3 regions of the Bacillus sp. 5w2 genome follow, and region 2 is predicted to be linked to each of the others. Evidence: riboswitches for the same ligand, from Rfam matches in the RefSeq annotation. Region 2 holds a riboswitch; each other region holds the start of a gene.
What was found. A riboswitch is a leader RNA that binds a small molecule or an ion and turns the genes downstream of it on or off. The one in region 2 is predicted to bind S-adenosylmethionine.
Positions count from the first base shown of each region.

Region 1: linked by a shared signal. The riboswitch ahead of ACXY7N_RS25120 (MetQ/NlpA family ABC transporter substrate-binding protein) and the one ahead of ACXY7N_RS15570 (LLM class flavin-dependent oxidoreductase) in region 2 are both predicted to bind S-adenosylmethionine.
Region 3: linked by a shared signal. The riboswitch ahead of ACXY7N_RS25695 (methionine ABC transporter ATP-binding protein) and the one ahead of ACXY7N_RS15570 (LLM class flavin-dependent oxidoreductase) in region 2 are both predicted to bind S-adenosylmethionine.

Region 1 covers NZ_JBTIWT010000020.1:78,171-81,888, reverse strand. The annotation lists gene ACXY7N_RS25125 (methionine ABC transporter ATP-binding protein) at 1-1,023, opposite strand, end outside; gene ACXY7N_RS25130 (methionine ABC transporter permease) at 1-8, opposite strand, end outside; gene ACXY7N_RS25120 (MetQ/NlpA family ABC transporter substrate-binding protein) at 1,036-1,848, opposite strand; SAM riboswitch class I at 1,934-2,048, opposite strand; gene ACXY7N_RS25115 (NAD(P)-dependent alcohol dehydrogenase) at 2,130-3,038, opposite strand; gene ACXY7N_RS25110 (hypothetical protein) at 3,193-3,718, shown strand, end outside.
Region 2 covers NZ_JBTIWT010000008.1:82,780-86,497, forward strand. The annotation lists gene ACXY7N_RS15565 (ATP-grasp domain-containing protein) at 43-999, opposite strand; gene ACXY7N_RS15570 (LLM class flavin-dependent oxidoreductase) at 992-2,050, opposite strand; SAM riboswitch class I at 2,133-2,239, opposite strand; gene ACXY7N_RS15575 (hypothetical protein) at 2,481-2,687, shown strand; gene ACXY7N_RS15580 (Phr family secreted Rap phosphatase inhibitor) at 2,946-3,083, opposite strand; gene ACXY7N_RS15585 (response regulator aspartate phosphatase) at 3,080-3,718, opposite strand, start outside.
Region 3 covers NZ_JBTIWT010000021.1:73,608-77,325, reverse strand. The annotation lists gene gcvH (glycine cleavage system protein GcvH) at 1-149, shown strand, start outside; gene ACXY7N_RS25715 (hypothetical protein) at 281-451, opposite strand; gene ACXY7N_RS25710 (toprim domain-containing protein) at 618-962, shown strand; gene ACXY7N_RS25705 (thioredoxin family protein) at 966-1,274, shown strand; gene ACXY7N_RS25700 (hypothetical protein) at 1,429-1,773, shown strand; SAM riboswitch class I at 1,899-2,006, shown strand; gene ACXY7N_RS25695 (methionine ABC transporter ATP-binding protein) at 2,186-3,211, shown strand; gene ACXY7N_RS25690 (methionine ABC transporter permease) at 3,204-3,718, shown strand, end outside.

The sequences.
Region 1 (3,718 bases), on a different contig from region 2:
TTTCCCATAATCTGTTCTACCTCCTTCTACGATGATCCCTTGTTCTTGTAAAAATGATAAAGCGCGGTCTACTTCATTTTTTTCACCCTGCATATGAATGACCAGTTTCCCATATGCTTCATGTTTTAACTGTGTAATGTTACCGGATAAAATATTTGGATACACTTGAAAACGTTTTGTAGCAATAGCTAACGCTGGTTCGCCAGAAGAAGTTCCTATAAATGAAAGTGTTACGATTTCTCCGGTTCTTTGTAGTTCTTTTTGTACCTCTTCTGGAATTCTAGCTGCAAATGCACTATTTACGAATTTCTTCGTTGTTATATGTTGTGGGTTGGTGAAAATATCTTTCACAGTTCCACTTTCGATTACTGCTCCATGTTCCATAACAGCAACTCGGTCACATATACGCTGGATGACATTCATTTCATGTGTAATTAATAAAATTGTGATCCCGATTTCTTCATTGATTTTTAATAATAAGTCAAGGATAGAATCGGTTGTTTCCGGATCTAAAGCGCTTGTTGCTTCGTCGCTTAATAACACTTCAGGTTCGTGTGATAGTGCGCGTGCAATGGCAACACGCTGCTTTTGGCCACCAGAAAGTTCACTCGGATAGGCATCTTTTCGATTGAAAAGATCGACAATACGTAAGTATTTTTCTACCCTTTTTTCAATTTCTACTTTGGGAATGCCAGCAAGGCGTAAAGGTAATGCGATATTTTCATAAACTGTCACGGTTTTAAGTAAATTGAATCCTTGAAAGATCATTCCGATTTTTTGTCGCGCTTTTGCGAGTTCTTTTGCTGATAAAGTTGTTAAGTCTTGGTTGTTTACAATGATATTTCCTGTCGTTGGCTTTTCTAATAAATTTACACATCGAATTAATGTACTTTTACCAGCACCACTATATCCAATGATTCCAAATACTTCGCCCTTTTTTACTTGAAGGGAGGTAGGTTTAAGAGCTTCCACATTCCCTTTTTTTGTTGTGAATACTTTGGATACATTTTTTAATTCAATCATTATCGTCAGCTCCTACCAAGACGGTAAAACAGAACCATCAAATTTTTTCTCGATAAATTCTTTCACTTCTTTAGATTGATAAGCTTTCTTTAATTTATTTACAACAGCATCATCTTTATTTTCAGTACGAACAACGACCCAGTTCACATATGGTGAATCTTTTCCTTCACGGAAGATAGAATCTTTCGCAGGGCTTAATTTTGCACCTAATGCAAAGTTTGTATTAATCGCAGCTGCTTTTACTTCACTTAGTTGTGTCGGTAATTGAGATGCCTCTAATTCAACAATCTTTAAGTTTTTTGGATTTTCAATTACATCTTTCGCAGTCGCTTTTTCTGTAGCCTTTGGATCTACTTTTAAAACACCGGCTTTTTCAAATAGCTTTAAAGCTCGAAGTTCATTTGTTGGATCATTTGGTACAGCAATTGCGTCGCCCTCTTTTAAATCCTTTACATCTTTTAAGCTTTTCGAATATACACCCATAGGGAATGTTACTGTTGAAAATACTTCAGTTAATTTCATATTACGTTCAGCTTTAAATACGTCTAAATATGATTTCGTTTGATAGCTATTTACATCGAGGCTTTTTTCATCTAGGGATACGTTTGGTGCTACATAATCATTAAATACTTTTACATCAATTTCGAGACCGTCTTTTGCGGCAACTTCTTTTACCTTTTCAAAAATTTGTTCATGCGGACCGCCTGTTACACCGACAGTAATCTTTTTCTCATCTAACGCTTTTACTTCTTTATCTGAACCCCCGCTACATGCGCCTAATAATAATACCGCTCCACTTACAATGCTCAATAATACTTTTTTCATCTATAGTTCCCCCTTCATATACGTTCCAAAATAAAAAGCACCTCTCAAAAATAAGAGAGGTGCCGAATAGACAAAATAGGTTCCTCTCTTATCTTCCAAAACGAAAGCTCGTTTTGCAGGAATTAGCACCTTAGCTTATACGTCATAAGCTCGGTTGCCGGGCATCATCGGGCCAGTCCCTCCGCCACTCTTGATAAGAGTATGTGTATGTAGTTTTTTTAATATGCTACTAATAGTAAATCTTACAAAAAGAATTGTCAATGTTATTTTCTGAATATATTTTATTTTAAGGTAATCGAAACATTTCCTTTTTTATGCCCTTTTTCTACATATATATGAGCTTCAGTAATTTCTTCTAATCGGTAAGTTCTATCAATAACAGGCTTTAAATGTTCTGCTTCAGTTAGTTTTTTTAGTAGAATCATATCTTCTTTACTTACTTTTGCCATCATTCCATTCACAGATACATATTTCCCATTAGGTGTTAATGCCTTTTCACAAAGGGATTTTTTATGTTTTCCAACTGCATCAAATATAATATTGTAGCGTTCACCCCGCTTAGTAAAATCTTCTTTTGTATAATCAATTATTTTATCAGCTCCTAAAGATTGCACGAGTTCAAAATTTGAATGACTACAAACAGCCGTAACGGTCGCACCAAAATATTTAGCAAGTTGTACGGCAGCTGTTCCTACTGATCCAGAGGCACCATATATGAGCACTTGTTGTCCTTTTTTTATACGGCCCTTTCTCAGGAAATGTAATGCTGAAGTTCCGCCAAAAGAAATAACTGCCGCTTCTTCATACGTCACATTGGTAGGTTTTAATGCTATTAATCCACTTTCATGTACACATGTGTATTCGGCATAACCACCAAGGTTTAGTTCTGTTAATGCAAAAATTGGATCTCCTTTTTTAAATTGGGTTACATCTGTTCCAATTTCCTCAATTTCTCCAGCTAATTCTACGCCGAGTATAGGTTTTCTCGGTTTTCTGAAACCTAATATGATCCGCATAGGAATCCAAAATAAGAGGGGACTATTAAAGCCGCGTATTCTACAATCTCCAGTCGATACACTTGTTGCATGAATTTTAATTAATACTTCGTTCTTTTTAGGTGTAGGTTTCTCTATATTTTGAAGCTGGAGAACGTTAGGTGGTCCATATTTTGTGCAAATCATTGCTTTCATAATAACCTCCCGAATTTCGTTGTTTTTATTTACATCATATTTAAACCTTTCATCAAACATGTTGTTATTTAGAGTTGAATTTAAATAAGGACATTGGAAATCATATAGATTTAAAAGATAAAAAAGTGGTATTATTTGGTAAAGGGGGATTTTTATGAAGAAAATTATAGTAGCTTCTAGTTTATTACTTACAATTGGTTTAGGGGTAGGGTGTAGTAGTGATAAAGTATCGAAGACGGGTGAACCCAAAACGGCATCAGTAAAGAAAGAGAAGGATTTAGCCGCAAAAGATGTTTTTAATAAGGCGTATGAGAACTTAAAAAATGAAGAGTATGTAACGGTGATGCAGGATATGGATATAAAGGCTGATGGACAAGAACTGAGTATAATGAAGGCTAAAATACAAATAGAGCTGAAAACAAAGAGTTCTCGTGCTGAAATGAATGTTTCGGGTACGGATATTATCATTTATGGTGTAAATGATAAAATTGTTGGTCAAGTGAAGAATCCTAATACAGGTGAAGTTATATCTATACCAGAAGAGAAATTAAATATTAGTGGGATGAATGCAGCCAAGAGTGTGAAAGAGAATGTAGAAATCCCACCAGAAATTGTACAAAAAATGAAGATGGAAAAAAGTGGAGACAAATATAAATTAAAGGTCAGGTTAAAAGGAAAAG
Region 2 (3,718 bases):
TTTTTCCTATATTTGCACCAGAACCTTATTTTTTAATCAACATTATTTAACTGCCTCTACTTGTTTTTCTAATTCTCTTCCAAGGAATGTAGCAAGTTCAAGCATACCAAATTGATTCGCTACAGACTCTGCGTCAGAATTATAGTTTGTATTTGTATTAATATCATACGTATAAATTGTTCCATCCGCACTGCGAATAAATTCAATACCAGCAACGGTAATCTCATTTTCTTTCAAAAATTCTTTGTACTGTTCAATGATCGGCTCGTGGAAGTCCGGTATAATTTCAAATTTTGTTGACGCTTCTTTCTTACTCTCTTCTCCTACTGGGCAGAAAGCATCTTGAATCGAGCATGCATCCGCTGGACAAAGCTCGAATCCTTCTGATGTATCTACTTTAACTGCATATACAAACTGACCGCCTACAAATTCACAACGTGTAATATATGGTTCTGGCGCTTCAATATATTGCTGGATTAAAGTAATTCCATCAATAGGTTCTTCAAACGCCGGACTATCCAAATATTGCTCTAAAGCATCAATGGAATGAAATAGTTGAACGCCAAGGCCTTTCCCTGCACGATTATGCTTTGTAATGAACGGTACTTCCCCTAACTCCCTTGCTGCCTTTACTATATGATCACGTCCAACAGCACCAATTGTTTTCGGCACTTGTATACCAAAATTTCTTAATGCTGCATATTGATTCAATTTACTTACTTCAAGACGTAATGCACGAGACCCATTAAATACTGTGCGCCCATATCCCTCTAACCAAGCAAGAACTCCTTCCGTCAACTCAGGTGCATATCTATGACCTCTCGTATGTGAAGAAGCACTCATGCGGCTATAAAAAACACCTTGGGGAGGTTCTTGTTCTAACGTAATTGTTCCTTCATTTAAAAACCATTCCTCATACGGTAACTCCAGTTCTTCCAACCTTTTCACTAAATGATCCGTCCATTCCTTATTCTCATGTAATATGTAAATTTTACTCATTTGTAATCAATTCCTTTCTTTTTGCTTCAACTAATGGCATCACTTTTTCAGAAAATCGTTTCATCTCTTCAAGCTGTGGCGAAAATTGTAAAAGTAATAAAGTAACACCCACTTTTTCAAAAGCGAGTATCCTTTCTGCAATTTGTTCTGGTGTTCCAATTAAATTAGGACGTAATCCACGATTAGATACGGAATAATCATTCAGCTTCACTTGCTGTTCCAAATGCGATTTACTAATAAAGTCTTGGTAACCCGCGTAACCTAACGCATCGTCTTTCACATCCGTTATGCGTCTCCATTCCTCTACTGCCTCTTCTTCTGTATCACGACAAATGACGTAAGCCGCAAGCCCGAATGACTGCAATGGCTTCTCTGTAACTTTCTTTCTACGATTCTTCATATCTTCTATTTTCACAGATACTTCTTCCACTGTTCCACCGTGCATTACATATGCATCCGCGTGATTTACAATGACCTCTTTTCCTCGCTCACTCTCACCACCTGCATAAAGCTTAATGCCTTGTTTTTGCACAGGTTTTGGACTTAAATTTGTATGCTGAATCTCATAAAAGTTCCCTTTATAAGAAAACTCGTCTTCCTTCCAAAGCCCCTTCAAAACTGTTACAAATTCCTCTGTACGATCATATCTTTCATCGTGCGCGGTAAATACTCCGCCGTACTGTTTCGCTTCTTCTTCCCACCATGCTGAAACTACATTCAATGTAAAACGACCATTACTTAATTGATCGATATTCGCTGCCATTTTCGCTGTAACTGCTGGATTGTGGAATCCAGGTCTTACAGCTGTCATAATCTCTAATTTATCTGTCACTGCTGCAAGTGCTGCCGCAGTTGTCCACGCCTCTAAACTTGGTGCTGAAACACCTTTTATATCATTTAAATTTAATTCTGCAATAAGTGTTATTGAAAAACCTAATTGTTCTGCCGCTTGCGCTGTTTGTTTTGCATACTCAAACGTAGGCGGCATAGATTCATCATCTACATTTCGAAGCCATCCCCCAAAAATCGGTAACCAAAAACCGTACTCCACTACCTATTCCCCCTTTATCTTTTAGCCATAAAAAAAACTACTCTTATCGAAATAAGAGTAGCCTTCTTGACTAAGTGAACCGCTCTTATCTTTCAGGTGTTTTTTCACCTGCAGGATTTGGCACCTTTCGTTTAAAACGAGGTTGCCGAAGTTTCATAGGGCCCGTCCCTCCACTTCTCAAAATAAGAATTGTTTGATTTCCATTTATTATAATCATCAGAATAATAAAATTCAATCCTTTAATACTTATTTTTCCGATAAACATTAAATGATATATAAAAAAACATATTGTTATAGATAATTATAGGGGTATTATGTTGTTTTAATTGCGAATATATAAAGGGCTATGTTGTATCATGTCGAAAACATCATGTATAACCAAGTTGCTTTACTTCTATCTTAAAAATACAGCAAAAGAGGTGTTAGTAGCATGAAAAATATACGATGCGAGAATTGTGGTTCTACTACATTTAAAGAAGGAAGAGTTGGATTTGCTTATCATGCATATGTTTGTGAAGATGATTCTAGTAGGCTCTTTTCAGTGGGGAAACGTTCCAAACTATTAACTACATTTTGTTTAGAATGTGGTGAGGTGAAATCATTTAGAGTGGAGAAGCCGGAGATATTTGAAGAATAAAATACTAGAATCGAGATGTCCTTCATGTGGAAAAAAACCTAATTTTCTTGGTAGATGTGGTTGTAGTTAATACAAATACCATTCCGGTGGAGGCTCTTTTTTTAGTCAGGAATAAGTTTTTACTGCGGTACACATGAAAATAAATCAGCTGATTATAAAATAAAAAAAAACGCTCATTTGAGCGTTTCATCTATTTAATACCTAATAATTACTTTTTCTTCACTTTGATCTAATAACTCTTTATACTTTAATATTCCATCAGCCCCACGGCTCTCCATGCGTATATTGTATAACGTTTGTTGTATTAACCTTTGATTGGTCTGTTGGAGCATTTACTCCATTTAATAGTATGACCGTAATTATTAATCCAATTGAACTGCTTATGATTCTTTTCATTTTAAAGCCCCTTTCTGAAAACCTTTTTCTTTTTCTTTATATCCTAAATAGAAGTATTCACTAGATTTTATTGAATTTCCTTCTTTATGATATTTAACCGCTAATTTTTCAGCATATTCCTGGACATATTGCCATAAACCTACTTCATTAAAGAAAGAAATTCCTTTAGAAATAGCTAACTCTAATTCTTCAGCGGAAACATTCTCATTCATTCCCTTTAGAATGGTAAAATGATGTTCATATTCTTTTTGTTCTAGTTCATTACAGATTACTAAACCTTTTTCAATTAAAGAGGCTGCAAGCTTTGTTTTCCCTAACTTTAAATTCTCTCTAGCTTCCAAAAAAATCGCTCTAAAGTGATTCGGGATTTTTTGTGATACTTCTGATAAATAACGAAGTGCTAAATCAGATAGGTTTTGCTCTGCATACATAACCCCTAAGCTATGTCGAACTCGTAACATTAGCTCTTCTTCATTCTGCTTTTTCAAAATATCCAGAGACGACATAAAATAAACTTCTGCCTGTTCAAATTCATTTAGCTTTACACATGCTAAACCCAGAACATTGTCACACGCTGCGACCTTCCTACTATACCCGTACAGACCTTCAAATATATTTCTTGCTCTAGTTGCATA
Region 3 (3,718 bases), on a different contig from region 2:
TAAACGAAGAATTAAGTGACCAACCAGAACTTGTTAACGAATCTCCATACGAGGGTGCATGGATGGTTAAAGTTGAACTTTCTGATGCAAGCCAAGTTGAGAAGTTATTAACTGCAGAAAAATATGCAGAAATGACAAACCAAGACTAATTATAGTCGACTAAAGGACAGCCTTTGTGCTGTCCTTTTTTATTTTGGGTTAAATAATGAATGTAGAATCATATACTAATTATTGTGTAGGAGAACGTTTTTTGAAAAAACTTTTTCGTTTGCGCTTTTCATTATGATCTAGCTCCAGCGGCTAGATTGTTCGGTGGCTTCACTTCTTCCTGCAAGGCAAAAAGCGCCTTTACGTCAGAAGCTCCATCCCCCTCACAATCTGAACGAGCCGCTTGTGCTTTTCTTTGTCTAGCTCCACCTCCTAGCCCTTCATGTCTAAGAATCTTCCGCAAGAGAAGACAAAAAGCGTCTTCTGTACGAAAGAACCTTAGCCAACAGGGCTGAACAGTCGGCTCCGCTTTTCTTTTGCAAAAATAAACAGGAAACAACATGAAAATAACGAATATACTATATACTAAGTTAAAGGTTGTATAGTATATGGTGATCGGGTGATGACATATGATTTATGTGGAAAAAGTCATTATTGTAGAAGGTAAATCAGATAGAAGAAAGATTGAATCTATTATTCGTGAACCGGTGGAAATTGTTTGTACAAATGGTACAATTGGTTTGTCGAAAATGGATGAGCTCATTGATCAGTTTTTTGATAAGGAAGTATATGTGCTAGTGGATGCTGATGATGCTGGAGAAAAGTTAAGGAAACAATTTCGAAAAGAATTTCCGCAAGCAGAGCATATTTATATTGATCGCTCGTACCGGGAAGTGGCAACCGCGCCATCTTCACACTTAGCAAATGTATTATGGGGAGCTGACATTGACGTTTATACAGAATATTTACGGTAAGGAATGATAGAAGTGATTGATTGGACAGGAGCCGAAGCTACAGCCCTAATAGAGAACGAAGAAAAAACAGTGTTATATGTATATACTCCAATGTGTGGAACATGCCAATTAGCAAAAAAGATGTTAACAGTCGTTGAGATGACAATTGAAGACTTGAAAATTGGAATGTTAGATTTAAATTATGCTCCGCATTTAGCGAAAGAGTATGGAATCGAAAGTGTACCGTGTTTACTTGTTTTTGAAAATGGGACACTCATGAAGAAGATATATGCATTTCATTCGGTTGAATATTTATATACGGAATTAAAGTAGGCGGCAAAGTTTTTGCCGCCTCGACATATTTCTTGGGAAATATGTCGAGATGCAGGGTGGTTACAGTATTTGTCGAGCGAAAGTAACAGGATTGCTCTTTAGTGAGAGGGAATGGTATGTGTAATAGAAAGTGATATGAAGGATGTGATTTAGGGTGAAATTATATTCTTTGCTGCAATCATTTGTAAATTACGCTAATGGTCAATATCATTTAGAGCCGCTTTTAAGACAAGGAGAAAAAACTGTTAATTTTCGCTTTGGAGATGAAAGTTGTTCGTTACAAATTTCAAGAGATTATATAGAGCTGCTACATGAGGAACGAGGAACAGAGCAAATCGTTTGTTTAGATGAGGAAGATGTAAAACAATTGGTGAACGGCAATGTAAGGTTGCAAATGTTAATGAACGATGGACGTGTACAATATTCGGGAACGTATCGAACGATGCTATTAGTTGAATCGATGTTTCATATATGTAAACCGATGTCAGTAGGTGCTTAAAATTCTGAAGTTTCATTTTTTGCGAAAATTTCTGTTGACATGGTGTATGGATATTGATACAATTCAATTCATAAAATATAGACAATTTCATAAATTACAAATCAGACGAAAATGTAATCTGATTTCTCTTATCAAGAGAGGTGGAGGGACTGTGCCCTGTGAAGCCCGGCAACCGTCAACTTATGTTGAAATGGTGCCAATTCCTGCAAAGCAAATGCTTTGAGAGATGAGAGAGAGGGATAATGTTGTTATATACGCATATAAACCTTTCTGCTTCTCTAAAGCGGAAAGGTTTTTTTGTTGTTTGAATGTGGAGGACATTCAAATAATAAAAGTAATGATAACGGTGGACTACACGCATTAAACATAAAAAATTGCGGAGTCGATCCAAATAAAAAAGGGGTGATACACCATGATTCTATTAGAGAATGTAAAGAAAATATATAAAGCAAAAAGCGGTGATGTCACTGCTGTAGATAACGCCAATTTAAAAATAGAGAAAGGCGAAATATTTGGTGTTATCGGATATAGTGGTGCTGGGAAAAGTTCGTTAATCAGATTATTCAATCAGCTAGAGAAACCAACTTCAGGACAAATTACAATTGCAAATCGTGTCATTTCAGCCATTACAGGAAGCGAACTTCGTAAGGCAAGGCAAGAGATCGGAATGATTTTTCAGCACTTCAACTTACTTTGGTCACGAACTGTACGTGAAAATATCGAGTTCCCACTTGAAATTGCAGGAGTCGATAAGGCGGTGAGAAGAAAACGTGTTGACGAGTTAATTCACCTTGTTGGATTAGAAGGAAGAGGAGACGCGTATCCATCCCAGCTAAGCGGAGGACAAAAGCAACGCGTTGGGATTGCAAGAGCGTTAGCTAATAACCCACAAGTACTTTTATGTGATGAAGCAACGTCAGCTCTTGATCCAGAAACGACAGATCAAATTTTAGATTTATTATTAGATATTAATAAGCGTCTCGGTTTAACAATTGTACTCATTACACACGAGATGCACGTGATTCGAAAGATTTGTAATCGTGTTGCGGTAATGGAGAAAGGAAAGATTGTAGAAACAGGTCCAGTACTTGATGTATTCCGTAATCCACAGAAAGATATTACAAAACGATTTGTACAGCAGTTAACGGATTCTGAAGATACAAATGAAACGATTGAAAGTTTAATTGAAAAGTATCCAGATGGTAAAGTAATTCGTTTGCAGTTTATCGGTGAGGCTGTAGAAAGACCAGTACTTCAAAGATTGATGCAACGCAGTGATATAGAAGTTAGCATTTTGCAAGGGAATATCGCACAAACGAATAATGGTTCTTACGGTAGTTTAGTTGTTCATTTAAATGGTGAGGAAACAGCGATTCAGCAAGCAATAGAGGGAATACATCAAGATCAAGTAGAGCTGGAGGTGATTGCACATGGATAAGTTACTCACAAATGTTGATTGGAATCAAATGTTAGAAGCAACTGGTGAAACGTTATATATGACGGCAATCGCCGCTCTTGCAACATTTGTTTTAGGACTAATTTTAGGATTGTTACTCTTTATGACAGCGAAAGATAATATATGGGAAAACAAAGCGGTTAACACGGCAATTGGAGCGTTCGTAAACATTTTCCGCTCGATACCGTTCATTATTTTAATCATTTTATTAATCCCATTCACAAAGATTCTGCTTGGAACAATTCTTGGAGCGAGTGCAGCACTTCCAGCTTTAATTATTGGAGCGGCACCATTTTACGCGAGAATGGTTGAAATCGCACTTCGTGAAATTGATAAAGGTGTAATTGAAGCTTCGAAAGCGATGGGAGCAAAAACAAGCACAATTATTTTGAAAGTGTTAATTCCAGAATCGTTACCAGCGTTAGTATCTGGTATTACGGTTACGACAATTGCGTTAGTAGGCTATACAGCAATGGCGGGAGTTGTTGG